DNA from 3 places in the Alteromonas naphthalenivorans genome. Region 3 is predicted to be linked to each of the others. Evidence: predicted binding sites of a transcription regulator. Region 3 holds the regulator's gene; each other region holds the start of a gene.

Region 1 (10,465 bases), 570 kb from region 3:
CGTTTTGTAGGAAATGATACAGACGAAGATAATATTGCGTGCTTAACGCCTTGGGTAAATAAAATTCATCAATGGCGGCTAGAAGGAAAAAGCCCGTATTTCTTTTGTCATCGACCCGATAACAAAGATGCCCCGTGGTTGGCGCAGCAGTTTATTGATTTGTACAACCAAAAGCATGGTGATACGGCAATTCCTAACCTTGCCATTAAACAACAGCCGAGCCAAAACGCCTTGTTTTAGCATGCATTCTGATGCACATAAATTTCTTTAAAAATGCTGCTGTTTTACCTCTTTAAAATAGCAAAGCCGTGCACTATAAATTAAGAATATTAACTAGTGCTTATTCTTACCTTACTATAAGATGAAAGTTATTGAGACAGTCTCAATAGTAACTTTTTATTTAAGTGAAATAATTAATGGAATCATCAACGCTTGATCGCGAAACCTTGCGATTAAAAGCCCTAGAAAATTTAAATATTCTAGACACCAAACCCGACGCACAGCTAGATGCCGTTACCAAAGCAACCCAAGAATATTTTAAATGCAAAATTTGTTTGGTGAGCTTAATTGCCGAAGACAGACAATGGTTTAAGTCTCGCCAGTGTTTAGATGTGTCAGAAACACCGCGCAATATTTCATTTTGCACTTACGCGATAGCGGAAGAAGAATATTTGATTGTGACCGACGCAACAAAAGACAGCCGTTTTGCAGGCGGTCCCTTGGTTAAAGGTGAGCCTTACATTCGCTCTTATGCAGGCGCTATTCTTCGTTCAACCGATGGGTACGAGCTTGGCACCTTATGTGTAATTCATGATGAACCGAGAGAGTTTTCTGCTGAAGAAATTCTTATGTTAAAAGAGATGGCCAAGAAAGCGGAAACCATCATTAATGAGAATCAATGGTAGATTAACCATCGCTGACAAGGCTATTGAAGCCTACGTTTCTAAATAAAAAAGCTGCCACATTGGGTGGCAGCTTTTACGCTTTACGCTTCAAAGATACTTCCAGTGCAGATCGTACTAGCGAAAGTCTCCTGCATCTAAGTCATGCTTCTTCATTAACTTATGCATATCGGTTCGGTTACGACCGGCTAGCTCAGCTGCACGGGTCACGTTTCCATCCGTCATTTTCAAAAGCTTGTTCAAGTACTGTTGTTCGAAGGCATCGCGGGCTTCGGTCAGCGTTGGCCAACTTTGCTTAGTGGCTGATAGTGCTTGCTCTACAAGATGCAGAGGCACTACTGGAGTTTGTGTTAACGCAACACATTGCTCTACCACGTTCACCAATTGACGCACGTTTCCTGGCCAAGATGATTTCACTAACAACTGCATTGCATCGTCTGAAAACTGGCTCACGTTCACACCATGACGCTGGGCACTTTGCTGTAACAATGAACGAGCGAGTAATGGAATATCTTCGCTACGCGCTTTCAACGATGGAAGCTTTAAGTTCACCACATTTAGACGGTAATATAAGTCTTCTCTGAAAGTGCCCTCTTCCATTTCTTTGAGCAAATCTTTGTGCGTTGCCGAGATAATACGAACATCGATATCTACATGCTTACTGCTGCCTACAGGCCTAATTTGACGCTCTTGTAATGCACGTAATAGTTTAACTTGTAGTGTCATTGGCATATCGCCAATTTCATCTAAAAATAAAGTACCGCCATCGGCTTCTCGAAACAAACCTGGGTGAGCAGCTACCGCACCAGTAAAAGCACCCTTAGCGTGTCCGAATAACTCTGATTCAAGTAAGTTTTCTGGCAGTGCGCCACAGTTAATGGCAACAAACGGCTTGTCGCGTCGATCGCTTGCCTGATGCATGGCATTGGCAAGTAATTCTTTACCTGTACCACTTGCTCCGCTAATGAGTACACTGACTTCTCGTTGTGCAATCCGGTACGCTTGATCAAGTACATTAAGCATATCTTGAGAGCGGGTAACAATACTTTTCGCCCATTCACCGGGCTGAGCCGCTTGTGACTGACTTAATGCTTTTTGTAACAAGGTACGCAGTTCATCATGATCAACAGGCTTTGGAAGAAAACCAAATACGCCACGCTGAGTAGCCGCAACCGCGTCCGAAATAGTACCGTGGGCGGTCATTAAAATAACGGGAATATCTTTTCGAATGCCCATGATTTCTTCAAATAAACTTAATCCGTCAAGGCCAGGCATGCGCAAATCACTGAGTACCACGTCAAAAGCATCATTTTGAAGCTTTCTTAACGCCGCATTACCATCTTCAACCGCAGTAACTTGATAACCTTCACCTTCTAAACGAATGGTTAAAAGGCGAAGTAAACTTTTATCATCATCAACCAACAATAAATGGGGTTTGTTCTTGCTACTTTCACTCATTGTTAGTTGTTCCTGTTTTTATCCATAAGTGTTGCTTCAATTTGGAGTAGTTCTTCTAGTTTTTTCTGCTGAGCTTTAAGCTCAGCATACAGCTTTTGTAATTCTTGACCTCGAAGGGTGTTTTCTTTGCTTAATACACTCAACGCAGACTCAAGTTCCATTAATTGTTTGTTTGGGTTACTTACCACAACGTCAATAACCAACGCGGCAGCGTCGGTAAATTCAGGCATTAAATCATCTATAGAAAGTTGGGCTCGTAGCCTGTCTTGATACGGGGTATCGCTGGATAAGGATAAAAGGTAAGCGTGAATTTTGTCTTTTTTCGATTGACCAAGCGCTGTCAATTGCGCTTTGCGTTCAATCCAAGGCGTAGCATCAGCTTCAAGCCAAACTTCTAACCAGTAAGCCATGTCGCAATTGTAATCAAAATTTTCAGGTTCTGAAGTGAACAGGCAAATATCGTCATCTACAGCCACTTCAACGATCTGGGGTGGAGTAACTTCAATTTTCTGTTCGATTGGCTGCTTAGACAACACACTGCAACCCGACATCATCGTCAGGGCCAGTATCATACAACTTATTCTCATTTTATTTTTCCTGTTGAGGAATCGTCACCCTAAAGCACACATCAGCATAATCAACATCGACAACTTGCACGTCGCCATGCATCAGTCGCGCACAATCCGCAACAATCGATAAACCTAATCCTGTGCCTATAACGTTGTCATTTCTCGGCTCTGCGCCACGGGTGAAAGGTTCAAACAGTGTTGCAACCGACTCTTTGGCAATCCGCTTGCCCCGATTTGCAACGTCCAATATAGCAAAGTTATTATCTAAATATATATGTACATTGATGGGTCGCCCTACAGCACCATGAGCTACTGCGTTAGACACCAAATTGTCGAGTATTCGTCGGAATAACTCTTCGTCAGCCCAAATATGACTGCTTTCTACCGATACCGTCACTTCGCGTTCTTGTAACGCCAGTGCGTAATCACCCAAGCATGCATCAACCAACTTCTTCGCATCAGTTTTAACAATGTCGGGCTGAGCTTGCTGTAATAACAAATTATAATCGAGTAATTTTTCGATTAGGGTGTTCAATCTTTGCGTACTTGCGCTAAGAAGCGACAATATTTCACGTTGAGGATCATTTAAATCGCCCACAACATTTTCCGATAATAAACTACATCCTTCTTTAATGCTGGCTAACGGTGTTTTCAACTCGTGAGCAGCATGCCGCAACAATGCTGTGCGTATATGTTCCAATTGACCAAGGCGATCGTACAGCCAATGCAGATCTTTCTCCACATCTATTAACTCTCGCGGAGCTTGGCGAGACAAAGGGGGAAGATCACCTTGTTGATGAGCCACTATGCGTATTATTTGCTTTAGTTTATTGACTGGATTAACAATCAGTTGGCTTCCTAATAGGATAAGCAGCAAAGAAACACTTACCAACATCGCCGTAGACCACGCCTGCTTTGCTTGCATCGCGTTTAAGTCATCTTGCTGCACTTTGACCCGTTCGGAAATAGCAAGTTCCACGTCGCCTCGAAGTTGTGAAACACTGCGTGAGACGTTAGCTAGATACGCATTAAGTAGGAGTTGATCTTCAATTATGCGGTAATCAGAAAGGTCGCCTAATTGTTCTGACAACCTCTCGCAGGTTCTCTGAACAGATAAGGCTTGGCAAAGATTATCAGCAGCCACGGCAAATTGATCGAGTGCATTATCGGATAAGGTGGCAACTTTTTCGGTGCGAATAACGGCGTATTGGCGAATACTTCGCTCTAAATCAACAACAGCACCATCCAGGCGCTGCATATCGCCCACAACATCAACCACATACCGGGTTTCCAGCGTGGTCATTTGCCCCACTTTAGCTAAGTCACTTTGACTTTGCCACAACAGCGCAATTAATGGGATTAACGCCAGCACGAAGCTACCTAGCGTTAGTTGACGTAATGAGCCTAGCTGAACCAGCCGTTCACCAAATGAAAATTTCTCAATCAGAGTGGTATTCCTTCAAACAAGTACCGGCAGGCGCATCTGCTAGGCTTTTATTTATTTTGCTCGCTGACCGCCGCTATTTACTAACGGCAGATTTTGCATTTCCCGGTGTCAGTTTACTTTTTGCTAATTCGTCTTCGGTTAATTTGCCATCTTCATTGTCGTCAATTAACCCAAAATTACGCAATAGTTCGGTGTGACGAACCGCTTCTTTTAGTGATATCAAACCGTCTTTATTAGTATCTAGCTGCTGCATCAACGTTTTCGCAGGTGAAGCGTGCGCTTCAACTACCGATATAGCTTGTATCGCCGCGATAGTCATTAAAATCAGAAAAACCTTCTCTAGTCGTTTCATCATGAATCCTCCGCATTACTGCTTGTTTATAAATCCCTTAAACTAACTTCGATAACTCTGTTAACTCTGATTGAATAAGCTAAAATTGAGCCAAAAATACAAATAAACTATATATCATACACTTACAAATTATAAACCGACTTGCCTCCTATTCGATGTCTCTAGAAACAGACACAGTTACACGAACTCCTGTAAATGTATCCAACAACCTAATAAAGCGTCAAATAGGCTGCAAAAACAGTTCGTTAGAACAGTCTATTTAACTTCCCTTAAAAAAAGCAATGCATGGGCTTTGAATGCCTACCTAGGCTTCACTATTGTCTGTATTGCCTATGTAAAACTGTTTAGGTGATTGAACAAGCTCATCCATAGGAATCGGTTTGCTAAACATAAACCCTTGAATGTAGTCACAACCGTGATCAATCAAATAATGCCACTGTGTTTCATTCTCAATACCTTCAGCACATACAGTCAGTGAAAGACGTTTGGCCAAATCGATAATAGCGCCCGTTACCAGTCGACTTCTTTCGGAGGTTTCTAGTTCATGTACGAACTGCTTATCAATTTTTAGGGTATCGATACTAATTTGGGTCAAATAACTTAGTGAAGAATACCCCGTCCCAAAGTCGTCAAGGGCAATGGCGCATCCCATGTTGCTCATGCGTTTAAAGAATTTATTTGACGACGCAAAGTTCTCTAAGTAAGCAGACTCGGTTACCTCGAATTCTACATATTCAGGGTTTACATCGTAGCGCGTAAAAATCTCATAGATATTATCAAACAGGTTGCTATCACGAAGATCGTGCCCTGATAGATTCACTGACACGCGAAAACGATGGGGAAGCCATTCTCTTAATTTGGGCAGATCAATACAGACTTTTTCAATGACCCAGCGCGTAATGGCAGATATCTTGCCGCCTTGTTCCGCGATGGGTATAAATTCATTCGGGCTGACCAAGCCATATTCGGGGTGTTGCCATCTAAGAAGCCCCTCTAAGCCGATAACCTTCCCTTTTTGATCGACTTTAACTTGGTAGTACACCATAAACTCATCATTCTTTAGCCCTTGCTCTATGGCATTAGCTAAATGGAATTTACGCTTATGTGATTCCACCATATCAGGTGTAAATATGGTAAAGCTGCCACGCCCTTTAGCTTTAGAGCGGTACATGGCAAGGTCTGCATTGCTCATTAATTCGCTTAAATCGTAGTCGGCGTCTATGGCTCGTGCTACGCCCACACTAACGCCGACAGACAATGACAATCCTCGTAATTCAAAAGGACTGGTAAAGGCATCAATTAATCGAATAGCCATATTTTCAAGAGTGGTATCTCCCGTTTCCCTGTCGGGTAGTACTAAAAATTCGTCTCCCCCTAAACGGGCGACTAAATCCCCTTCCCGCAACAGTGCGCTCACCCTATCTGCCACTTCTATCAATATTAGGTCACCGGTCTCATGACCGAGTGAATCGTTTATTCCTTTAAACCCATCTAAATCGAAAAACAGTAGCGCTAGATCATCATCATTTCTTCGTGCTCGGGCCAACTCTAAACGCAAATTATCAAGCACAAATTGCCTATTAGGTAGCCCGGTTAGGCTGTCATAGTTAGCCAGGCGAATCATGGTTTCCTGTTGATTGACCAACGTTTGAGTTTGTTCATGATTGATGAGTAGTTCAACCTCTATCATTTCTAACAGGAGGTTGATGTTTTCTCCTAACTCTCCAATTTCATCTCTCGAAGTTAGGTTTTGTCGTAACGCATAATCTTTTGTATCGGTGACTTGTTTGGTGAAAAAACTCAACTCACTTAAAGGGCGAAATACACGACTAATGAAAAACAATGTGCCAATAATGCTTATTACCCACAGCACGAAGATAAGGGGAACGACATTCAGCAATAAACTTTTAACACTACCGGTGAGTGGTGCCTTAGCATCCACGAAGAGTATCAAGAAACCATCTGGCGATTGCGAAGAACCTATAACCCTTCGTGCCATAATAACGTCATTTTCTGAGGATACGCCTTCGCTTAAAGAAAATGGCTCGAGTGTATAGAAAAAGGGCTCATTTAACCTATCGGCAGATGGGCCATCTTCTTCTAGTAAAAGCGTAAATTCACTGTCATAGATTCTTGCTGAAATAACATGTTCATGCTCCTTTAATAGGCTCAAAACATTCGAAATAGACGAGGCTTTTTGTGTAGTTAATAACATAGCTGGCGCTACATTTTTCACCACGCCATTTGCAAGAGAAACGGTATGAGAATGTGCCAAATTGAGATAAAGCGCTTTGTGCTCTATTACCGCAAACCACAACACAGCTGCAGCCATAACTGACATAGACAAAGTTACGACAATACTAATTGGGGCCTTTATAGACTTAAATACACCCACTTGCTTAAACACCACCCGCGTTATACATTGCAATCATGTTTTAAATAAATCTTACGTTATTATCACAATCTCGACGATGTCTGAGACCACAGAAAATCATGATTTATTTATAGCATTATTTTTCACTAATTACCTGTGTAACAAGCACTTTTTACATTATTAATAGCGAGCAAGTGTTTCAAGTACTGTATTAATTTTCTGGTGAAACATGCAGTTTGGCTTTAATAAAATGGGAATGCGGCACATGTAGTAAATCTGATATACGCCGTATTGTATGCTCTTCAATAGGAGCAAGTTGATTATCTGCATAAGCAATAACCCATAAGCCTTCGAGAATATCCCGCTTTTGGTCTGGATCACACGTTTGATTAATTATCTTAGTAAATTGTACTAAATCGACAGCTTCTTCTGCTGACATACGACCTTCTTCCATTAGCAATTTTAGCTCATCATCAGAGAGCTCAAACTGCTTATATAAGTGCGTTTTGTAAGCTTTAAGCTCACTGTCTGTAACATTATCGTCAGCCCGCATAATTTCACTTAACAATGCAGCAGTGGCAAGTTCGACAGTATGTTTCTGTTGCTCTTCTGACTCTTTCGTTTCGAAAAGCTGTAACAAAGATTTAAGCATTAGGCGCTCCAATTAAACAACGACGCTATTGCATAACATATCCACCGTTCTGAAGTGGGAATATACGGCAAATCGTTGGCATTTTTAGTTTAGTGGTAGTTATTCAACGGCTGTATTGAGCAAACAGTTTATTTTTCGCCCGCCTTTTTCAAACCACACTTTACTACTTAGCGCTCTAATAAGGCCCAGCCCTCTTCCGAATGAGTCATTACTTTCGGGGCTGGCTTTACGCTCCCAATCAAAACCATTGCCGCTGTCTTCTATTGAAAGAAAGACAACCTTTTTCACAGGATCAGACTCAATACTAATAATAATCGTCCCTTCATCTAGGGCGCTCAGCAGCTTTTCTCGCTGCTCATAATATAGTTGAAAGCCTTCTGGTGAGTGCTTTAAACGTGAGTCCATGTTCAAAATACCGTGCTCTAAGGCGTTGCTAAACATTTCGGAAACCACGGTAAAAAGCACCGAACGAACATGTTCAATACCGCTACACTGAGAGGTTTGGTGGAGCATACGGGTTTGAATATCGGGCTGCTTCAAATGCTTGGCACTCAAGGTAATAACTATATTCAATGGAATATCGTCGGTAGCTCTATAGGGCTGCACGCCTTCTAACGACTGACTTTTAAAGATAACCACAGAAACATCGTCGTCAAAACTAGGCGTAGCCGAAAATGCTTTAGCGTGATTAAAAATCCCGTCGGCAGTAATATCACTAGCATCAGCACACCATTGTTTTACCCCCTCTTCGGTTAGCATATTTCCGTCAGCATCAACCGCTTCTGTTAGTCCATCGGAATAGATAATTAACTTGTCATTTGCCAGCATTTCAAAAATTTCGCATTCACTGTCAAACTCATGTTGCTCAAGAATACCCAGTGCCATATGAGGTGAAGAAATCGTTTTGATAAATCGCCGTTTGCCTGACACCACCATCATCTGTGGCATGCCACCTTGCCACAAAGTAATTCGTGAACCATCAGAGCCAACCTCGCCGACAACCGCAGCCATAAACATATCGCTGGGTAAAAATCGCAATAGTATTTTATTAAACTCTGTCGCCATTTCATTGACCGACAGCCCTTTTGCTGACATCTCTTGAAATGCGCGCGTTACCGGCAATGCACCTATGGCTGAAGCAAGCCCGTGCCCAGTAAAATCTCCCACTAAAAAGTACAGGCCGCCACTTGGGCTAGCCTCACACACAAATACATCCCCATTAAATGTTTCAGCTGGCGTTAATGCGTGATCAAAATAGTTAAGAATGTGGCTTTTATTAACAATGGCATGACTGAAAATATGCTCAACAATGGCATGCTCTCTTGCTACCCGTTGCTGATAAAATCTAAGCTCTTCATTTTGCTGTTCGATATGCGCGCTTAGGTTACGAATTTTTTCGTGAGCACGAATTTTAGCGGTGAGAATATGTTTGTCGAAAGGTTTGGTCGCAAAGTCATTCCCTCCTACCTCTAAACACTTAACCAGACTTTCTTTGTCATCCAGCGCGGTGATGAATAAAATAGGTAAGTATCGGCCGCCAGCTAAGGTTCTAATTTGTGGTGCAACTTCGAAACCACTCATACCCGGCATGATTACATCAAGTAACACTAAATCGGGTATCGCTTGTTCAACTATCGCTAGCGCGTCTTCACCGCATGCAGCTTCAACACAATCAGTAAACCCCGCCTCGCTTAACATGCTAACTAACATGGTGCGATTTATTGGTTCGTCATCAACGATAAGAATTTTCATTTAATGTTAGCGCCCTGTGGCTTACTTACCGCTACGTCTCAACGAATAATAAATTTTTTGTCAAAACGCGATATTTTTAGTATTCGCTCAACGGGTGGTCGGCTATTCTCAATACTAAATGTCAGTGACCTTTGTGATAATACCTTTTGCATATTAAGCAACATACCTAAGGCTGAACTGTCCATGTATTCTGTCTTAGCTAAATCAACGGTGATGTGCTTCACATCAGAGTCTAAATCTTGATAGGCTGAGCGAAATGCTTCCACTTTACTGAAATCAAACTTGTCTCCCATCTCTATGATTAAAGTCTCTTGATCATTGACCTTGTCCTTTAATACATTCATCCAATCACCCCTTTTTCCGTTAACTACACTGCTTCCCTTTTCCTTTTATCCTGAACTATTCCAGGAGTGAACTCAGTGTATATTTAGGCTTTACTGAATTTATTCTAGCGCAGATATTTCAGCATGCCATGCTACAATTGTAGATAAGCCTAAATATGGCTCGTTTAACGCACAGGAAAAAATCAGAGGATAAAATGCAAGATTGGCAAGATGCACTGCTGGTATACAGTACCGATACAGGTAAAGTTAAACCTTCGCCTAAAGAAGCAAAGCGTTCCACTTCCGACGATGGTATTGTTCGCATACATAGAGAAACAAAAGGCCGCAAAGGAAAAGGCGTGTCTATAATTAAAGGGCTCGATTTAGCCCCCGATGCGTTAAAAAAGCTAGGCACTGAATTAAAAAAGAAGTGCGGCTGTGGTGGCGCGGTAAAAGATGGACACATTGAAGTTCAAACGGATGACCGTGAGAAGCTAAAAGCTTTGCTGCTGGATAAGGGCTTTAGCGCTAAAATTGCTGGGGGTTAATTCACTCCCCTTACTTTCCTTAAAATACCAAAAAGAGAACGGAATGGAAAAGCTGTCAATTTCTGATTTACATATCATATTAGTTGAA
Region 2 (10,465 bases), 1.3 Mb from region 3:
GGGATAACCCTTTTCTCGTACTTAATTAACGTTTGTTGATGTAAAAAATTCCCTTTCCTTGGGAATAAATCACGGCATCAAACGTTAACTAGGTATAAAGCATGATTTCATAGGAAGTTGTATGAAAGAAGAAGTGACTGAACTCGTTCCATCATTAAGAAAATTTGCGTTTTCACTTACCGGCAATATACATGATGCTGATGATTTACTGCAAAATACGATTGAGAAGCTACTGACTAAACCTTTGCCACAAGATGCCACATTAATGGCATGGGCATTTCGAGTTTGCCGCAATTTATGGATAGATGAGTATCGTGCGCAAAAAGTAAGAACAAGTGCGGCGGTTAGCCCTGAATTGCAGGCTAAAGATGAGGCGCATTTGGACGAAGCCCTTTCAGGTGGCATTACGCTAAAGCAAGTAAGTAAAGCCATGGGGGAATTACCCCCAGAACAACGAGAGACCTTGTCACTTATTGCTATACAAGGAATGAGCTACGCAGATGCTTCTGAGGTACTTGAGGTGCCTGCTGGGACTATTATGAGCAGACTTGCTAGGGCAAGAAGCAAACTCAGTAATATGCTAAACCCACAACAAGAGGTGGTGTTATGACAATATCTGACGAAATGCTTTGTGCATTTTTAGACGCAGAACTTAGCGATGACGACATGGAATATGTCAGAACTGCTATTGCCAGTGATCTTGCACTGTCAGACCGCTTAGCGTCTTTAGCGCAGGTAGACATGATGGTGAAAGCAGCGGCTGATGCTGCAACGCAAAAACCTTTACCTAACAGCGTAGTGGCATTACTTGCAGATGATGCGACCTCAGAAGCCTATCTTAAGCAAGCGGATTTCGACTCAGACCATGTAAGTGCAAGCCAGGCAAGTGAGGAGAGCATACCAAGCAACGTTACTTCGTTTAATCGCAAAGCCCAAGACGCTAAACGTAGTGGGAAGTGGAAAGTCCCTTTATCGTTAGCGGCTGGAGTGGCGTTAGTGGCAGGGCTAACCTTGATGCATTCAGAGTATACAGACCCCCTTGATCCTGCTGGCACTTCGTCAACGAATAACCATTGGGCGAATGTATCTACAGCCCTCGATAATAATTTAACGGGTGAGATGATGGTAACCGATGCGGGCATGGAAATAGTGCCACAACTATCATTTATGAATAATGAATCCCAGATGTGTAGGCAGGCGCAGATACAAGGTGAAGATGAGTTGAATATCATGATTGCATGTAAAAATGCCCAAGGCATTTGGCAACTTCATGCAAGTAAGCTGATAACAGCGGGTCGCGATAAGAGTGAGTATCAAACGGCAAGTGCTAACAAAGTGCTTGATGAAGAATTAGATTTGTTAATGGTGTCCGCACCGTTAAACGCAGAGCAAGAGCAGCAAGCTATTAATCATGGGTGGCAGTCTAAGACTGCCGAAGGAGTTGTTAATGAAAACTAAACTTATAGCGTTTCTAGCAGTGATGGTAATGGCGGGGTGCGCGAGCCAACCCGATTATCGACAGGCATCTAATGGCGGTTTCGGGTATACCGAAAGCAAATTAAGTGAAACCCAATACCGTGTTCATTTCAAAGGTAGAGGGTCTGATAAGAGTAAGGCTATGGATTATGCCATGTACCGTTCAGCGGAACTGACTTTACTGAAAGGGTATGATTGGTTTGTAGTAACCGATCGGGAAACCATGGTAGATAAAGAGCGCGTACAAACATCACCTCAGGTTGGCTTCAGCCAACGCTATGCGCGAGTAACTGAATGTGGCGTTATTACTTGTAGAACGTCTTATCATCCTACAACCCAGTTTGAATCTGGCATTTTCGTAGGTGGTTCGCAAAAGAGCGAAATCGAAAGTATTTTGAATATTGAGATGGGAAAAGGTACTCGACCTACGTCGTCTGCGAGTTTTGATGCAAGAGAAATTAGCAACAACTTAAAACCTGATACGGAATCTTCACCTTAAGCACTTACAAGGTTCTTAGCCTTAACGGTTAGGTTGTGTTATGTATAAAAAAAGCCCCGAATGGGGCTTTTTTTGTGCTGCAAGCCGTTAAGGCTTAGGTGAAGTGCCTAGTTGAAATGTTTATCCACTTCTTTTTCGGCTTCTTCACGGCTTTTGCCATATGTTTGCTGAATCTTGCCTACTAGCTCTTCACGACGACCATCAATTACGTCTAGGTCATCATCGGTAAGTTTACCCCATTGCTGTTGTACCTTACCTTTCATTTCTTTCCAGTTGCCTTCGATACGATCATTGTTCATATGTTGCTCCTTTAAAAAGAATAACCGAGTGGTTATTGTGAACTGCACTTAATAAGTAGCAATCCCCATTCCAAACACTAACATTATGAATAATATAGTTTTTTGTGGTTTATGAACAAAGGGCTATTGCCAGCGCTCTGCATTATTTACATGGCGCTGAAAGTCATACAGGGTTTTATGATTATGCGGCACAATAAAATGATAGCTTCAATACTCATTAAGCAAGTTGCTTCGCAAAGGCTTCAACATCTTGACGCTTATCTATCTTATGCTGGTCTTCACTGCGCCCTTCACGCCAATAGCTGCTAATGTACACTTGGCTGTGGGGCACCTGTTTTTCGTCCTTAAGCCACGAACGAATTTTTCTCATTTGAGAAAATTCACAGGCAACCCATACAGCAGGGGTTCCTTGTTGCCAGTCAATACGCTGCAAGGCGTCAGACAATGTTGCTTCTTTTTTAGATACCCACTTAATCGATACGCCTTCAGGCTTTTCTAGCGTGGTAGCATCGGTTTCATGTTCAATAGCTATAACTGCAATGCCTTTAGTATGGCTAGGAAGTGCTTGTAAATAGTTTCTAATACTGGGCAGCGCTGTCATGTCGCCTGCGAAAAGTACCCAGTCATAATTCTCTGCTAACGCTTTACTGCTACCAGGGCCTGCAATAGTTAGCTTGTCACCTTCTTTTGCGCTTAGCGCCCATGCGGCGGCGGGGCCAGTTACTCCATCTTTTGCATGCACTACCATATCAATGGACATTTGTGCTTTTTGTCTATCGAAGCTGTTTATCGTGTAGGTACGCATAGCAACGGGTTTATCTTTGGCAGGCTGAACGACAGGGTCACCATTTAAATCAAAAAGTAACTTAACGTAAGCGCCAGGGCGAGTTTCTGGGAAGTCTTCTAATGTAGCGCCGCCAAGGACAATACGTTGCATGTTTGGTGTTATACGGAAAGACTCGATAACTTCAACAACACGAGGTGCGGGTTTAGACATGATTTTCTCCAAATACGACAGTGGGCATAGCTTATTTGATAATAGTTCTCATTTCCATTTCTAAGAGTGGGATGAAATCTAGCTAATAATTCTGGTTTTTAGAAAAGTAGGCCGTATTACGAAAGAGAGGATATTTATTATAGGCAAAAAGAAAGGGGCTAAAGAGCCCCTTAAGAAAAACACAACATAACTTGGAAAACACATTTACACTTCACAAAGCCAACACACTAAATGACTCCATGTATTAGTAAGAGCGGTGAAATAAAGAAAAGTTCAGCAAAATATAAAAATAAATAAAAAGTTTTTAAAATATTTATTTCCAGAGCCTCTTTTATCATAGGTTTAGTGGTTTGAAATAAAGGTAAGACCCTAAAATAAAAGGTAAAAATATAAACTGACAGGCAAAAAAATGCCCGCCAAAGGCGGGCTAAAATCAGAGGTATATAAAAGGCCGGGAAGGGCCTTAGAGGGGAGAGGCATGCTGTCGGGTGACAGCACACTAATAATATCGATGACATTACTAGTGTTCCTCGATATGGCTATTGCTGAAGGCGTAATGCCGGGTCAACAGAGCCAAATAAGTTACAATCCTTTGTTGCACATGGACATCAATGTCTGTGCCAGTGATGTGGGCATCCAGTAGTAATCGCGATGAAAGCGCTAGCTACTCTGCATCCTGCAGGCCTTTACGACTTAATCCAAGTCGCCATCACACTCAACTGGCGCAAAAACAGATAATCGGTCATTCACGTCAACAACTTCCTTAAGCAAATCAACTCACTCCGTGGTGATTGCTTTGTCGACATCAATGTCAACCTTGCTCGTCATCAAGACGCATCCTTTTTCAACATCCGTGTTGGCGTTAAACGTATTTAACTTTCCGATAAACAACAGAGCGACGTTAACCTTGCTATCAATCCTTGCATCCCTGGCCGACGAATTTCCTTTTACGTCCAATGTTGTCAGCCTGCGCAGATAAAGTCTGTAATGTCATGGTTACCTTCGTGGTAACGGTATGCCTTCCTAGCATCATGTTTACGTCTGTTGTTATCCGTTAGTCTAATTAATGCCAAACTTGTGCCAAAATTTAGCGTCGTTTAAATATAATAGTAAATTATTGATATAAATCTATTTTATTCTAAATTTAAAACGTTTGGCATTAATTGGGCGTATGTTTAAAAAAAAGGGTGGGAAATTTTTTCCTACTGTCGTGTCGTTTCTTACCGAATGCACATACACAATAACAATCAGTGTTACCTTGCTTGAAAATATGCTTGTTTACTGTTCAATATATAATATAATAAAAATCTAATATATTAAGGTTTTTGATATGAAATTAGCAATTGATATGCTTTTGCATGTAAGCACGCACAAAGGGCGATGGGTTTATTTTTTTCTCGCCGTGATAACGGCATTTGCCGCTTTTCAAATGCGGTTAATTCAGATTGATACCGATCCTGAAAACATGTTGGCGGAATCTCATCGTGCTCGTACCTTTCATAATGAGGTAAAGCAAACCTTTTCCATGCACGATGCGATAGTGGTTGGTTTGGTGGTGCCGGAAAAGGGTGCCAAAAGCGATGAGGCCATAAGCGGCATATACACGCCAGACGCCTTAGCAGCCATTCACCAAGTGACTGACCATGTACTGGCTATAGAGGGTGTTATTAGCCAAGACGTCATGTCGTTTTCAACAGTAGACAACATTAAGCAAGGTAGTGACGGGAGTCTTGAGTTTTCATGGTTAATGGCCAGCCCACCTGAAACCGCAAGCGCAAGTGCTGAACTACAAAAGTCTATCGAAAGGCTGCCGTTACTGTACGACACGCTGGCTGCGTCTTCAGGTAACGCTGCTGCTATTTATATCCCTATTGCCGACAAGAATGAAAGTTATCGCATTGCCCAAGATATTCGCGCTTATTTAACGAATGTTGACACGGCAGGCCAATGGCACATCACAGGCTTACCTGTTGCTGAAGATCAGTTTGGGGTAGAAATGTTTGTGCAAATGGCTATCGCTGCACCTGCGGCTGGTGCCATGATTTTTATTCTTCTGTTCTTATTTTTCAGAAATTGGTCGCTTATTACTGCGCCCATGATAGTGGCGATGGCTACAGTTATCATTACCATGGGTGCTCTCATTGGCATGGGATTCACTGTGCACATTATGTCATCCATGATTGCTATTTTTCTCATGCCAATCGCGGTAGTCGACTCAGTACACATATTGTCTGAATTTTCCGACCGTTGTAAGCCAGGTGAAAATGCAGGTAAGGTGATCACTCACGTGGTTGAGCACCTGTTTAAGCCCATGCTGTTTACCTCACTCACTTCATCAGCAGGCTTTTTCTCTTTAATGCTAACCCCTATACCGCCCGTGCAGATCTTTGGTGCTTATATTGGCTTTGGCATTTTATTGGCATTTTTGATTACTCTTACGTTTATCCCTGCTTATATTTCCCGTATGTCGCCCGCGGCATTAAGCAAACTTCAAGTCGCGCTACATCAAAATGAAGAAGCAGATAATAATGAAGGCAGTACCACGTTACTAAAACGTACCGTTACTAAACTACGCTACATCGCGCTAAACCACAGAGCGCTGATTATTGCTGTATTTGGTGCAATTACCCTAGTATCAGCGTGGGGAATTACGCAAATTAATATCAACGACAACCCTGTGCGTTGGTTTAAACAAGACCATGAAATAAGGGTGGCAGACAGGGCCTTAAATGCAGAGTTTGCGGGCACGTACAATGCTTATTTGGTCATTACAGATACCAATAAAAGCATTGATGCTATCAAGGTATTAAATGAGGCAAATTTACCATCAAGTTTAGATGAATGGGTTGAGCAAACTCAGGTGTCGATAAACCAGAGCGACGATGCTAACAAAATGTCGGAACTTGCCATGCGTATTGATGATGCGCTATTTAGCAATCTCGACGATGATGAACTAACCGCGTTAGACAACTTATTGCAAGTCGTTGATGCCGCGAATGGGAATGCCAATACCTTCCAACAGCCCGCAGTACTTGCGCATATTGAGAAGTTACAAGCGTACCTAGATACTCAACCTTTAATTGGTAAATCACAGTCTTTGGTTGATGTAGTCAAAGTGGTGAATCGTGAGTTGCGCTCAGGTAATGAGGTAGACTACGCATTGCCCGCCAACAACCGAGGCGTGGCACAAACCCTAATGCAATATCAGTCTTCCCACCGTCCTCAAGACCTGTGGCATTTTGTCACGCCGGATTATCGCCAAACGCTGATTTGGCTACAGCTAACCAGCGGTGACAACCAAGATATGACGAATGTCATTTCGCTTGTTGAAGATTACTTTGCTAATAACCCACTACCAGAAGGGCTAAGCTACGACTGGGCAGGTAAAGCCTACTTAAATGTGGTGTGGCAAGAAAATATGGTAACAGGCATGTTGGAAAGCTTGCTTAGCGCCTTTGTCATTGTATTTGTGATGATGGTACTACTGTTCCGTTCTTTAGTTTTTGGCGTGCTCGCTATGCTTCCCCTTACCATCACGATTACCTTTATTTACGGGCTTATTGGCATTGTGGGTAAAGACTACGACATGCCTATTGCTGTACTTTCGGCGCTTACCTTGGGGTTATCTGTGGATTTCGCTATTCACTTCCTTGCTAGGGCGCGTGAAATCTATAAGGAAACGGGTAGTGTGCCAGACACCTTAGACGCTATGTTCGATGAGCCTGCCAGTGCAATAACGCGAAATGCGTTGGTGATAGCACTGGGCTTCACCCCTTTACTGCTAGCGCCGTTAGTGCCTTACATAACGGTGGGTGTTTTCTTGGCGAGTATCATGGCGGTTTCTGCCTTGGTGACTTTGTTGGTCTTACCCGCGGCCATGGTATTTTTAAAACGTTGGGTTTTTAAAGGAGCTTAATATGCGTAATTCAATGCTTCACATCACAAATGTTAATCGCGTTTTCTCTGGTATGGCACGCGCTAATACTCACATCAACACTAAAACCTCCAACTCGAGTGTTCGTGTTTGGTTAACGAGTATGTTGCTACTTTGCTTTTCTTTTGCCGCGGTGACTCCCGTTACCGCGAATGCGCAAGAAGACGTGGCGAGTATTATTGCGAAGTCAGAAAAGGCCGCCTATTACGCAGGCAATGACGGTAAATCAATGGCGCGAATGATCATCGTAGATAGTCAAGGGCGTAAACAAATGCGTCAGTTCACGATTTTGCGTAAAGACGTGCTAAACAATGAAGGTACTGAAAGCGGCGACCAAAAAATGCTGGTGTTTTTCAGCCGCCCAACCGAAGTAAAAGGCACGGTGTTTAGAGTTGAAAAGCACACCAACATTGATACCGATGATGATCGTTGGTTGTATTTACCGGCCCTTGATTTAGTAAAGCGCATTGCCGCTGGCGATAAACGCACCTCGTTTGTCGGTTCACACTTTTTTTATGAAGATGTGTCGGGCCGTGCAGTGTCAGAAGACAACTTCACTATGCAAAATACCACCGATACCCACTATGTGTTACGCGCAACGCCTAAAAGCGCCGGTAGCGTAGAGTTCTCTCATTATGTCGTAGAGATAGACAAGCAAACCTACTTGCCCACGCTAATCAACTTTTTCAAAGGAGATGATAATTACCGCCGAGTTGAAGCGGTATCAGTAGACACAGTTCAAGGGTACCCAACGGTAGTACGAAGCAAGGTGTCTGATTTAGCATCAGGGGGTTATACCTTAATGGAATTTCGCGGTATTCAGTACGATATTGCGTTGCCAGACAGCGTGTTTAGCGAACGTAGCTTGCGAGTGCCACCACGAGAGTTTGTGGAGTAATCGTGATGCGGGCAGCACAGCTTTTTTCAGGGAAATACTTTGTTAGCGCACTTTTTGAGGTCGGGCTACCGGGAATAGCGCTACTTGCAATAGTGCTGCTGGGAATAAGTGTTTCAACTCCGGTGTATTCACAAGCACTCCAGAATGAAATTGCACAAGATGTACCCGCTAAAACTGAACAAATCGACAACCCCGAGCCTGCTAGTGACGATAGTTTGGAAAATGAAGGGTGGGATGATAACAGCTGGGGCAACGAAGGTTGGAGTGACGATAATTGGGATAGCGAAGACTGGGGCGAGCAGGACAATAGCGCTACCGCTTACACCTTAAGTGGATTTGTCGAGTTAGCGGCAGGAAACCGAGTAGCTACTGACGCTGCCATTGATGCTAGCAGCACCTTACGAGATGCAAGAGTGCAACTACGCGCTGATTACGCGCTAGCAGCATCGAAACTTAGTTTTCGGGGCGATGCGTGGTACGACGGCGTTAAACATCAACGAGAATTTCAGATACGTGAGCTAGCATGGCAAGGCAATCTTGCTGCTTTGGGCCAATGGGGCAATGCTTTTGACCTGAAAATTGGGCAGCAAGTACTCACTTGGGGAACAGGTGATTATGTCTTTCTAAACGATCTTTTCCCAAAAGATTATCAGTCATTTTTTTCTGGCCGTGATGATGAGTATTTAAAAGCGCCCAGTGCTTCTATTAAGTTATCTGGGTATTGGGAGGCCATAAATATAGATGTTGTGGTGACACCAGAATTTGAACCTGATATCGGTATTACAGGAGAAGTCTTTTCCTTTTTTAGCCCCCAAGCCGATGAAAATATCGCGCCAGCGTATACCGTAAGTAATGAGAATACGCCTAGTGGTAGTGAAGTGGCGTTGCGGGCGCATCGCACATTTAGCAGCTCGATTGGGAGTATTGAGGCTGCGTTATACGGATATCGAGGTTATACCAAGCAACCCACCGCCGTAGATGAATTGGGTGCGCCGCGTTATAGCCGCTTAAATGCCATTGGCGCCAGCGTCGTTATGCCATTGGGTAAAGGGATTGCAAATGCAGAGTATGCGTATTACCGGAGTGTGGAAGATAGTGAAGGTACTGATCCATCTGTGAGTAATTCCCAGAGCCGCTTCTTACTGGGTTACAGCCAAGAAGTGATGGCTAATGTAACCGGCGCTGTGCAGTGGTATACCGAAGCCATTCAACATCATGATTCACTATTGACTCATTCACTCTACCCAGAATATGAGCAAGAAGCGTATCGCCATTGGGTTACAGGTCGTATTACATGGCAGGCGTGGCGACAAACCCTCACTATCAATAGCTTTCTATTTTATTCACCTACGGATAATGATGGTTATTTGAAAGCTAGCGCCAGCTATTCGCCGACTGATAAATGGCAGGTTCGAGGCGGAGTAAACCTATTTAGCGGCGAAGAAACACATACTTTCTTTGCTCAATTCGAAGATGCCAGTAACGTCTATTTTGCGTTTAGGTATTTTTATTAGTTTGCGCAGCAAACAAATGTAGTCGTAAATTTTGTACAAATTAACTGGGTGCGATTATTTAAGAGGAAATGATAATGTCTCAGGAAAAAGCATTGACCGCTTTTGCGGGCTTCATGGTGTTGTTGTCGGTTGTGTTAACCGTATGGGTTCACCCAAACTTTGTATGGTTTACGGTGTTTATTGGCGCCAACTTATTTCAGCAAAGCTTTACCGGCTTTTGCCCCGCCACACTTTTTTTTAAAAAGGTATTGGGGCTAAAAAGCGAAAGAGAGCTGGCTCAACAGCAAAACTAGTTTAACGATAAGCGAATTTAAATATTCGCGAAGGCACTAGTTAGGCTTAAGCGTTGATGGCTAGCTACGCTTACCAAGAACCATACATAGGGTTAGGCAAAATAAACAAGCTAGTGCCGACTTCAGGCAGTATCGCTGGCAGATAAGCATCTTCCTGCGTTACCCCTTGAAAATCTTCAATATTATCGCCAATTTGCATAATAATATTATGCGGTTTGTTCCAACCCTCACTTGCCGTGTCATTCGTGAGCGAGCAAGCTGGCGAGCCTTGCTTTACGGCATTACGACGGCGGTCTTTATCGTTCACAATGTACTTATGATCAACGGCCTCTTTGTCGGCAGGTAATCTGCCCATAATACAGGTGTTGCTTGGTGTAAGCGGCAAGCCCATGGCGAGCAAGTTATTCCACGTGTGGCTGTCTAAGGTTTTATCGCGGTTAGTAATAAGGGCAATTTTTCCACCTCTTTCAATCACGGTTGTTAGAAACTTATCTACACCGGGAACTAACGTGGCTTCTTCCCTTTTTATCCATGCGTTCCAGCTTTCGCTTGAAT
Region 3 (10,465 bases):
CTATTTAGCATGCTGATACCTTCAGCTACCATGTCGTATGCTTTCCACTCATTTGTTTTTGAGTCTTTACGTACTTTAAACGCAATTTTGATTTCTGGGCGTTTAGGATCTTGAACTACAGCGCGAACCGTTACTGATTTTTTATCATCAAAAGACGACTCAGGTTCAAACTGAACCGTTTGGTTGTTGTAGTAGCCCATTGCAACCGCGTAAGACGTAATAAGATATTGTCTGAATACGGTAATGTATTCACCCATTTTTTCTTGTGGAACCGATTTAAAGTGCTTGCCCAATACCATGAAAGCAGCAAATTTATAGTCGATATGAGGGACTAGCTCTTCTTCCATAATGGTGCGCAACATTTCAGGATCAGCTTTCACCGCTTCTTGGTTCGCTTTAATTCTATCGAAGGTTTTAGAAGCAACGCCTTTAACCAACTCATACGGGTTTTGCTCGTTGATTTCTTGAGCTTGCGCCGTTCCCACTAAAGAGAACATCAACACGCTCATTATTACCATTAACTTTTTCAATGCCTATCTCCTGAAACTAAATTCTTATTACAACAGACCTGACAATTCCCTTTTTGGTTTCATCAGGTCTTTATTAATTCTAATTAACCTTCGTATTCTTATTCTTCGTCACTTCCGCGACTAAATAAGAATTGCCCTATCAAATCTTCTAATACCAATGCCGACTTTGTATCTTGCAAATAATCGCCATCTTTTAGGTTTGCTACCCCGTCAAACGAGAAACCTGGCTGGAAGCCAACATATTGCTCACCCAGCAGGCCAGAGGTCAGTATTGAAACTGAGCTGGTTTCTGGAAAGCCGTCGTAGCTTTTCAAAATCGATAACTCTACTACGGGCGTGAAGTCTTCTTGATCAAGTGTGATGGAAGAAACTCGACCAACATTCACACCACCGACCTTTACAGATGAGCGTGCTTTCAACCCACCGATGTTGTCGAATTTAGCGTATAGCGTGTAGGTATCACCATCGCCACCTACCGATTGATTAGCCACTTTTAGTGCCAGCAACATTACCGCACCAATGGTTAATACAACGAACATGCCAACCAATACTTCAGATTTATATTTATTCATGACTCAACCCTACTCAATGCCAAACATAAGGGCGGTAAGCACGAAGTCCAGCCCTAATACTGCTAATGAAGAATACACTACAGTTTCTGTAGTAGCTTTGCTGATCCCTTCCGATGTAGGAATAGAATCGTAACCCTTAAATATGGCTATCCAGGTGACAACCAAGGCAAAAACAAGGCTTTTAATAATGCCATTTACCACATCTTCGCCCCATTCCACCGTAGACTGCATAATTGACCAATAACTGCCAACATCTACACCTAACCAATCAACGCCCACTAGGTGACCGCCTAAAATACCGACCGCACTGAATATCAGCGCTAGCATTGGCATCGAAATAATGCCCGCCCAAAAGCGCGGCGCGACAATACGCCTTAGCGGGTCAACAGCCATCATCTCTAGACTGCTAATTTGCTCAGTTGCTTTCATTAAGCCAATTTCTGCGGTTAGTGCAGAACCCGCTCTACCAGCAAACAATAATGCGGTAACTACAGGACCAAGCTCACGTAGCAGCGATAACGCCACCATGGGGCCTAAGCTACCTTCAGCGCCGTAATCAACTAAAATGGTATAGCCTTGCAGCGCCATTACCATGCCAATAAACAATCCTGACACGATAATAATTAACAAAGACTGAACGCCCACCACATGAACCTGTTTAATGGTAAGCGGAATGTTTTTTAATCTAGGAAGGGCAAGTAGCGCTCCCATTAACATGTAGGTAGCACGGCCAATGGCAGTTAACTTGCCAATGGTTTTAGCACCTATCGATTGGAAGAACTTCATTTATCCCCTCCGAAAAAGGTATTTTCTATATCCGGAGCAGGGTAATGAAACGGCACAGGGCCATCGGCTTTACCTTTTAGGAACTGCTGAACTAACTCTGAGTCGCTTTCTCTAATTTGCTGCGCGGTTCCTTCCCCAATTACCCGTTTGTCTGCCAAAATATAAATATAATCGGCAATAGTGAGCACTTCAGTCACGTCGTGGGTTACCACTACGCTCGTTAAGTTTAGTGCGTCGTTAAGCCCTCTGATTAATTTAACCAGTACACCCATTGAAATCGGATCTTGGCCGGCCAAAGGTTCATCGTACATAATAAGGTCTGGGTCTAACGCAATAGCTCTGGCTAATGCTGCGCGACGTGCCATTCCACCAGAAAGTTCGCTTGGCATGAGTTGCGCTGCGCCTCTTAGCCCAACAGCCTGTAGCTTTAATGCGACAGTTGTGGCGATAAGATCTTCCGATAACTTGGTGTGTTCACGTAGCGGAAATGCCACATTGTCAAAAACTGTCATGTCTGTGAACAAAGCACCACTTTGAAAAAGCATGCTCATTCGACGACGTGCTTGATAAAGCTCTTTACGGCTCATAGCGACAACAGAGTCGCCATCAAACTGTATATCACCTTCATCTGGCGTTAATTGCCCGCCAATAAGGCGCAGTAAAGTGGTCTTCCCTATACCACTGGGGCCCATAACGGCCGTAATTTTTCCTTTCGGAATGCTCAGCGTAATACCGTCATAAATAACACGGTCTGCGCGTCGAAAGGTTAGGTTGTCTATCTCGACTAAATGGTCCATAGCGATTTTATTTATCGACCCTTGAATAATAAGTGATACCAGCAAAGCAAGTAATGACGCACATCACTCACTTCCTATAGATGTAAGGTTTAAGCTACTTAAGTCGCCTTTAACGCTAAACTGTTTTCCATAACGGCTTTACATAACAGCTAAAGCCAAGGCAAGTTCTATGCCTTTGAGTACGTTAAATCGATAAAGTTTACTGAGCAGTGTAATTTAGTGACATTGTACGCTTTTTCAAGCGCGGCACAAAAGCAAAACGTTACAAGTTATGTTCGATTTATTCGAATTTAGAAAATTCGAATAATTTTCAATCAGTAAGCACGATCAAAGGGGCACTTAATACCACCTTTGCTAAAATAAGCGATAGTTCCCATAGGCAAATGGCATTGTTTTTGCGACAATCTTGTGAAATTCCTAACTATGCTGGTTGTTGTGCTTTTAAACGTAGTCATTTTTTTAGTTGGACTGATTGTACTTAGCTGGAGTGCAGACCGTTTTGTTTACGGTGCATCAGCGTTCGCCAAGAATATTGGTATGGCGCCCATGATGATAGGCTTAACCATTGTCGCAATGGGGTCGTCTGCACCTGAAATTGTGGTGTCAGCCGCGGCATCTATTAACGGTAATATGAATACGGCCGTAGGTAACGCATTAGGCTCAAATATTACTAATATTGCCCTTGTGCTTGGTATTACTGCACTAGTCAAACCGCTTCTTGTTGCGTCCTCTACGTTAAAGCGTGAACTCCCTGCTCTGCTTGTTATTACCGTCATTGCCGTGGTTTTTCTTTTCGATGGCGAGCTTACTCATCTGGAAGGTATTATCCTTATTAGCCTCTTCGTGATTGTTTTAGGCCTAATGGGCTGGCTATCTATGAAAGTAGATAAAGAAGACCCGTTAGTAAGTGAGACAACAGATGAAATCCCTAACGATGTGCCCACCTCTTCCGCTGTTTTCTGGATTGTCGTTGGTCTAATACTGTTACCGTTAAGTGCACACTTCTTAGTGGGTTCAGCAGTAGAAATAGCCCAATACCTAGGCATGTCAGATTTAGTTATCGGCCTGACCATTATTGCGTTGGGCACAAGTTTACCCGAACTGGCTGCCAGCATTGCTGGCGTGCTTAAAGGGGAAGATGATTTAGCGTTAGGCAATATTATTGGTTCTAATATTTTTAACTTGCTTGCTGTATTAGGCATGCCTGGCCTAATAGCGCCTGGCACATTAGACCCCGATGTGTATAACCGCGATATGTTCGTTGTACTCGGGTTAACCCTATTGCTATTTTTGTTTAGTTTCACCTTAATGGGTAATCGACGAATAAGCCGAAGAAATGGCGGCTTATTGATTGCTTGCTTTATTGGTTATCAATTTTGGCTTTTTGCGTAATGTCACAAGAAAATAGCTTCATCACTTCAGCCAAGCGCGTTATAGAGATTGAAGCGCAGGCAATTTCAGCGCTTTCATCGCGTATGAACGATGATTTTGTTACCGCATGTAATTTATTACAAAACTGTGTGGGCAAAGTTGTCGTGTGTGGAATGGGTAAATCTGGGCATATCGGGCATAAGATAGCAGCAACGCTTGCCAGTACCGGAACACCTTCGTTTTTCATGCACCCAGGTGAAGCCAACCATGGCGACTTAGGCATGCTGAGTAAAGGTGATGTGCTACTCGCTATTTCTAATTCTGGTGAAACCGCAGAGCTAGTCAATTTACTGCCCATTGTGAAGCGGTTAAATGTGCCTGTTATAGCAATGACCAACAGCGTAACCAGTTCATTAGGACAGCACGCAGACGTGGTGTTGAATATCAGTGTAGAAAAAGAAGCGTGTTCTTTAGGCTTAGCACCTACCTCTAGTACCACCGCTACCTTGGTAATGGGTGACGCCCTTGCCGTGGCCCTACTTGATCGTAAAGGTTTTACCTCTGACGACTTTGCGCTTTCTCACCCGGGTGGCAGCTTAGGCAGAAAATTACTGCTGAAAGTGAGTGACATCATGCTAACTGGTAGCGAATTACCCTTGGTAGACGAAAACGCCTTGGTTGCCGAAGCACTATTGGAGATATCCAAAAAGGGGCTGGGTATGACCGGGGTTATCGATAGCGATGGTGTTTTAGTCGGAATTTTCACCGATGGTGATTTACGTCGTATTTTAGATGCCCGCATAGACTTGCATACCGCCACGGTTACGCAGGTGATGACCAAAGGCGGTAAAACAACCATGCCTGAACAACTCGCCGTAGAAGCGCTAAATGTAATGGAAACTCATAAGATAAGTGCGCTTATGGTAACGGATGATGCCCGCAAGCCTGTGGGCGCATTCAATATGCACATGCTACTTAAAGCGGGAGTTTTATAATGAACGACACCCAAACAGCCGTAAATACACTTTATACCGCTATGCCAACGGCGTTGTATTCCTCGTTAAAACAAGTTCGATTATTAGTTTGTGATGTAGACGGTGTGTTTTCAGATGGCCGTATTTACCTTGGTAATGCTGGCGAAGAGTTAAAAGCATTTCATACCCGTGATGGCTATGGTGTTAAAGCGCTTGTGAATTCAGGTGTGGCAGTGGCGGTTATTACGGGCAGGCGTTCTGCCATTGTCGAAAATAGAATGAAAGCACTGAATGTCGCACACATTGTGCAGGGTGAAGAAAATAAATCTGACGCCCTTGCTGAACTGATGGCTCGCTTATCACTTAAGCCCGAGCATGTGGCGGTAGTAGGTGACGATATGCCTGATACGGGCATGTATCCTCACGCTAATGTAAAAATTGCGGTAAAAGACGCCCACCCTGCGGTTGCACAGCAAGCGAATTGGATCACCACGTTGCCCGGCGGCTTCGGGGCCGTTCGCGAAATATGTGACACCTTGCTTCAAGCAAACGACAAGCTACACGGAATTCAAGGTGCTAGCGTATGAAGGTATTAGGTTTTGATCGATTAGGCTTAAGTATTTCGGTGTTATTTATATTGGCATCCGCCCTGTATATCCCTATTTGGATGGACGAAGACCCTGCTCAGCAATCTGATCAAGGGCCGGACGCATTAAAGCCTGCATATAAAGCCAAAAACCTAACGACCACCTTATACAATCAAGAAGGACAGCTAAATCACAAAGTATTTGCAGCGTCGATGGAACATTACGACCAATTGGGCTTTGTTTTATTCCAAAAGCCCAGATATACATTGTATACCGACGATGCACAGTCACCGTGGGAAGTTACCGCGACAGAAGGCACTTTGTATAATAACGAATTGATACAGCTAGAAAATAATGTCGTTATTGAAAACCAAAGTGTCGATGACTTTGTAAGAACAATACGCACAGCGTTTATAGAGATAAACCTGTACACTAAGCAAATGACATCTGATCAGCCCGTGGAAATACGTGGCTTACAATATGTGATTAACAGCAATGGGTTTAACGCTAATTTGCGTACCCAGGAATACGAGTTAATAGACCATGTACAAACCATTTATTCGCCTAGCCACTAAAGCATTAGCGACTAGCCTCGCTGTTAGCCTATTTGCTACTGCGGCTATAGCGGCTGAAAGCGACTTTAATAAACCGATTAAAGTTGACTCGAAATCGCAATTTGTTGACGGTAAAAACAAAACCTCATTGTTTAAAGATGATGTACGGATTACTCAAGGTTCTTTGGTGATAAATGCCGATGAAGTTGAAGTGATTGCCAGCGAAGGTGATGGACGAGAGATATTCGTGGCTCGCGGCAAACCAGCCAGCTATTCGCAAAAACTTGAAGACGGTGCTCCTGTCACAGCGAAGGCCAACGAAATTCGCTATGAAGTAGTAAATCGAACTATTTCTTTACAAGGAAATGCTGAGCTACAGCAAGACACCAGTAAAGTACAAGGTGATAAGATTACCTTCGACATGGTCACTGAACAATTACTTGCAACAGGCGGCGAAGACGGCGAAGGTGGCAGAGTCACTACCGTATTTACCCCTGAGGCAATACGTAAAGCGTCATCGAATAACGAAGACGATAAGGCGGACGACAACTAATCATGGCAACGTTGAGCGCACAGAGCCTTGCAAAGGCTTATAAAGCACGTCAAGTGGTTCGCGATGTAAGCTTATCAGTATCGACGGGGCAAATCGTTGGACTACTCGGCCCTAATGGTGCCGGTAAAACGACTACCTTCTACATGATTGTTGGCTTAGTTCCCCTAGATAAGGGCAAAATCAGTATTGATGACAGCGAATTAACTCACGAGCCCATGCACGAACGTGCTCGCCGCGGTATTGGGTATTTGCCGCAAGAAGCCTCTATTTTTAGAAAATTGACGGTGTTTGAGAACATCATGGCTATCTTGCAAACCCGTAAAGGGTTAAGTTCATCAGAACAAGAACAAGAAGCCGATGCGCTACTTGATGAATTTAATATCAACCATATACGTAATAGTACGGGTATGAGTTTATCCGGTGGTGAACGCCGCCGAGTAGAAATCGCACGAGCATTAGCAGCCGATCCGCAATTTATTTTGCTTGATGAGCCATTTGCTGGTGTTGATCCTATATCGGTTAATGATATAAAGAAGATCATTCAACATCTTCGTGACAGAGGAATTGGAATCCTCATCACCGATCACAACGTAAGAGAAACACTGGATGTGTGTGAGAAAGCGTATATTGTGAGCCAAGGCGAACTCATCGCGCAAGGGACGGCAGAACAAGTTTTAAGTAATCAGAAAGTAAGGGATGTATACCTAGGAGAACAATTCAGGCTATAGTTACTGTAACCGAATTGTCATTTTCAGTTTTAAGCACGGGTATATTCACAACAAGAGTTTAAAAATAAGACGTAGATGAAACCATCTTTACAGCTAAAGTTCAGTCAACAACTTACCATGACACCGCAGTTGCAGCAGGCAATCAAGCTGCTGCAGTTGTCTACGCTCGACCTGCAGCAAGAGATTCAGGAAGCACTTGACTCAAACCCTCTTTTAGAAGTTGAAGAAGGCGGTGATGACCACCCGGTTGAGAAAAACAACATGGATGGAGACGACCCTTCTGTGGAAGCGGCTCCCACTGCATCTAGCGATTCGTTGGAAGCTGGTGACGCGCTTGAAAAGAACGACCTTCCCGACGAGTTGCCAATCGACAGCACATGGGATGAGTATTACTCGGCCTCTTCTGCCCCCGCTCCTGGCCCATCTAATAATGATGACGACCAACTGTTTCAGGGTGAAACCACCGACAATATTCAAGACCATTTGCTTTGGCAGATGCGTTTAACCCCGTTTTCAGATACAGACCGCGCCATTGCTACCGCCATTATCGACTCCATCGATGAATCTGGTTACCTTAACGTACCCATTGAACAGATTTTAGAATCGGTAAACTCTGACGATGTTGAAGAGTTGGTAGAAATGGACGAAGTTGAATGTGTACTAAAACGTATTCAAATGTTCGACCCTATTGGTTCAGGTTCACGTACACCGCAAGAATGTTTGCTCGTGCAGCTTCGCCAGTTCTCGGACGATACGCCATGGCTGACCGAAGCCAGACAGCTTATTAATGAGTACTCAGACCTGCTGAGCAGCAAAGATTACCGTACGTTAATGCGCAAGAGCCGTTTGAAAGAAGATCAACTTCGCGAAGCCATGCGCTTATTGCAAACGTTGAATCCTCGTCCTGGCAGTGCATTAATTACTAAAGAACCCGAATACGTTATTCCTGATGTTTCGGTAAACAAAAAGAATGGCCGTTGGGTAGTAGAACTTAATCCCGACAGCTTGCCAAAATTAAGCGTAAATCAACAATACGCTGCCATGAGCCGACGCTCTAAAAACAGCAGCGATTCGCAATTTATTCGCTCGCATATGCAAGAAGCCAAGTGGTTTATAAAAAGCCTTGAGTCAAGAAACGACACCTTGATGAAAGTAGCAAACTGTATTGTGCAGCAACAAATGGGCTTTTTCGAGCACGGCCCAGAAATGATGAAACCAATGGTGCTAAATGATGTCGCAGAAATGGTAGATATGCATGAATCCACCATTTCACGAGTCACCACGCAAAAGTATATGCATACCCCTCGTGGCATTTTCGAGTTGAAATATTTCTTCTCTAGCCATGTAGCAACGGAATCTGGTGGTGAGTGTTCATCTACCGCTATTCGCGCACTAATTAAAAAGCTTGTGGCAGCGGAAACGCCCAGCAAGCCATTAAGCGATAGCAAGATTGCTCAATTGTTGGCCGAACAAGGCATTAAAGTAGCCCGGCGAACAATAGCAAAATACCGGGAATCGTTATCGATTCCGCCGTCAAACCAACGCAAAAGCCTTATTTAAAGGCCTTGATAATTTAAGGAAGACGAAATATGCAAATCAACCTTACCGGTCATCATGTCGAAATTACTGATTCTTTGCGTAGCTATGTCGATACTAAGTTCAGCAAACTAGAGCGTCACTTTGATCACATATCTAATGTGCATGTCATCCTGAACGTCGAAAAACTCAATCAAAAAGCCGAAGCCACCATGCACCTTAGCGGCGCAGAAGTGTTTGCTTCATCTCATAATACAGACATGTATGCGGCGATAGACAGCATGATCGACAAACTCGACAGGCAAGTTATCAAGCATAAGGAAAAGCTGAAAAAGCACTAAATATTAGTATGGAAATTCAAGCCATAGTAAGTTTGGACCGCACCGAGTGTGCGGTTCAATGTAACAGTAAAAAACGTATTCTAGAGATTATTAGCGACATTGCTGCTAAAAATAATCCCGACATCGATCAGGCTAGTGTATTAAATAGTCTACTAACCCGTGAACGAATGGGGAGTACGGGTATTGGCAATGGTATTGCTCTGCCCCACGGTCGATTACCGGGCTTAGAACACGTTATCGCCATTATTGTAACCAGCAACCCTGCCATCGATTTTGATGCGCTTGACGATCAGCCCGTAGATATATTCTTTGCCCTATTAGTGCCAGAAGAGAAAACAGAAGGTCACTTACAAACACTCGCTACCGTGGCGGGTAAGCTAAGTGATAAAGAAACGGTGAAAGCCATTAGGCGGGCCTCCACCAGTGATGACATCATTACGGCTTTAAGCTAAAAAAGCACTGCACCATATTTTAAAAGGGAGAAATGCAGGTGAAACTGATTATTATCAGTGGTCGATCCGGTTCAGGAAAATCAGTTGCGCTACGTGCCCTTGAAGATTTAGGTTACTATTGCGTAGATAATATTCCGGTTAACCTTCTCCCTACTCTGACCCATACCGTGGTTGATGAATATGACCAAGTTGCGGTAAGTATCGATGTAAGAAACCTACCCAAAAATCCAGCGGACTTGGTAGAGATCTTAGATTACCTACCCTCATCGTGGTCTATGACCATTGTGTACATCGACGCGAGTGACGATGTACTGGTGAAGCGTTTCAGCGAAACCCGCCGATTACATCCGCTAGCTAAGCTCAACAAATCTTTATCTGAATCGATAAAAGCCGAATCAGACTTGCTTGCGCCTATTGTTGAGCGCGCCGATTTGTACATTGATACGGATAAACTCACTATTCATCAACTCGCAGAGCTTATCCGCGAACGAATTCTAGGCAAGAAAAGCTCTCGCCTAGTATTGGTGTTTGAATCGTTTGGCTTTAAGCACGGTATCCCCAAAGACGCCGACTATGTATTTGACGCCCGCTTTCTCCCCAACCCGCATTGGGAACCCGATTTAAAACACTTAACTGGTTTAGATGCCCCCGTAGAAGTATTTTTAGGTTCCCAGCCTGTTGTAA

Evidence for each region. Region 3 encodes sigma-54, which starts transcription at its own class of promoters, with help from an activator protein. Its sites were predicted from a motif close to GTTGGCACGNNNNTNGNNT; they were not measured.
Region 1: the regulator sigma-54 is predicted to act here: its motif matches at 4,805-4,823, upstream of AMBT_RS11960 (EF-hand domain-containing protein).
Region 2: the regulator sigma-54 is predicted to act here: its motif matches at 2,331-2,349, upstream of AMBT_RS19920 (CsbD family protein).

The regions. Positions count from the first base shown of each region.
Region 1 covers NC_015554.1:2,717,955-2,728,419, forward strand. Annotated here, with positions in the region: gene AMBT_RS11935 (DUF72 domain-containing protein) at 1-240, shown strand, start outside; gene AMBT_RS11940 (GAF domain-containing protein) at 417-905, shown strand; gene AMBT_RS11945 (sigma 54-interacting transcriptional regulator) at 1,020-2,360, opposite strand; gene AMBT_RS11950 (hypothetical protein) at 2,363-2,947, opposite strand; gene AMBT_RS11955 (sensor histidine kinase) at 2,949-4,346, opposite strand; gene AMBT_RS11960 (EF-hand domain-containing protein) at 4,450-4,731, opposite strand; gene AMBT_RS11965 (EAL domain-containing protein) at 5,033-7,069, opposite strand; gene AMBT_RS11970 (tellurite resistance TerB family protein) at 7,314-7,754, opposite strand; gene AMBT_RS11975 (ATP-binding SpoIIE family protein phosphatase) at 7,854-9,506, opposite strand; gene AMBT_RS11980 (STAS domain-containing protein) at 9,545-9,850, opposite strand; gene yciH (stress response translation initiation inhibitor YciH) at 10,045-10,377, shown strand; gene AMBT_RS11990 (response regulator) at 10,421-10,465, shown strand, end outside.
Region 2 covers NC_015554.1:4,567,960-4,578,424, reverse strand. Annotated here, with positions in the region: gene AMBT_RS19935 (RNA polymerase sigma factor) at 122-610, shown strand; gene AMBT_RS19930 (anti-sigma factor) at 607-1,458, shown strand; gene AMBT_RS19925 (CC0125/CC1285 family lipoprotein) at 1,448-1,975, shown strand; gene AMBT_RS19920 (CsbD family protein) at 2,083-2,274, opposite strand; gene AMBT_RS19915 (siderophore-interacting protein) at 2,492-3,271, opposite strand; gene AMBT_RS22640 (hypothetical protein) at 3,750-3,914, shown strand; gene AMBT_RS19900 (efflux RND transporter permease subunit) at 4,602-7,187, shown strand; gene AMBT_RS19895 (outer membrane lipoprotein-sorting protein) at 7,189-8,103, shown strand; gene AMBT_RS19890 (hypothetical protein) at 8,109-9,617, shown strand; gene AMBT_RS19885 (YgaP family membrane protein) at 9,692-9,910, shown strand; gene AMBT_RS19880 (HAD family acid phosphatase) at 9,981-10,465, opposite strand, start outside.
Region 3 covers NC_015554.1:3,289,518-3,299,982, forward strand. Annotated here, with positions in the region: gene AMBT_RS14340 (MlaC/ttg2D family ABC transporter substrate-binding protein) at 1-518, opposite strand, end outside; gene mlaD (outer membrane lipid asymmetry maintenance protein MlaD) at 629-1,102, opposite strand; gene mlaE (lipid asymmetry maintenance ABC transporter permease subunit MlaE) at 1,112-1,888, opposite strand; gene AMBT_RS14355 (ATP-binding cassette domain-containing protein) at 1,885-2,685, opposite strand; gene AMBT_RS14360 (calcium/sodium antiporter) at 3,121-4,077, shown strand; gene AMBT_RS14365 (KpsF/GutQ family sugar-phosphate isomerase) at 4,077-5,051, shown strand; gene kdsC (3-deoxy-manno-octulosonate-8-phosphatase KdsC) at 5,051-5,617, shown strand; gene lptC (LPS export ABC transporter periplasmic protein LptC) at 5,614-6,192, shown strand; gene lptA (lipopolysaccharide transport periplasmic protein LptA) at 6,161-6,724, shown strand; gene lptB (LPS export ABC transporter ATP-binding protein) at 6,727-7,452, shown strand; gene AMBT_RS14390 (RNA polymerase factor sigma-54) at 7,528-9,012, shown strand; gene hpf (ribosome hibernation promoting factor) at 9,042-9,329, shown strand; gene ptsN (PTS IIA-like nitrogen regulatory protein PtsN) at 9,338-9,781, shown strand; gene rapZ (RNase adapter RapZ) at 9,820-10,465, shown strand, end outside.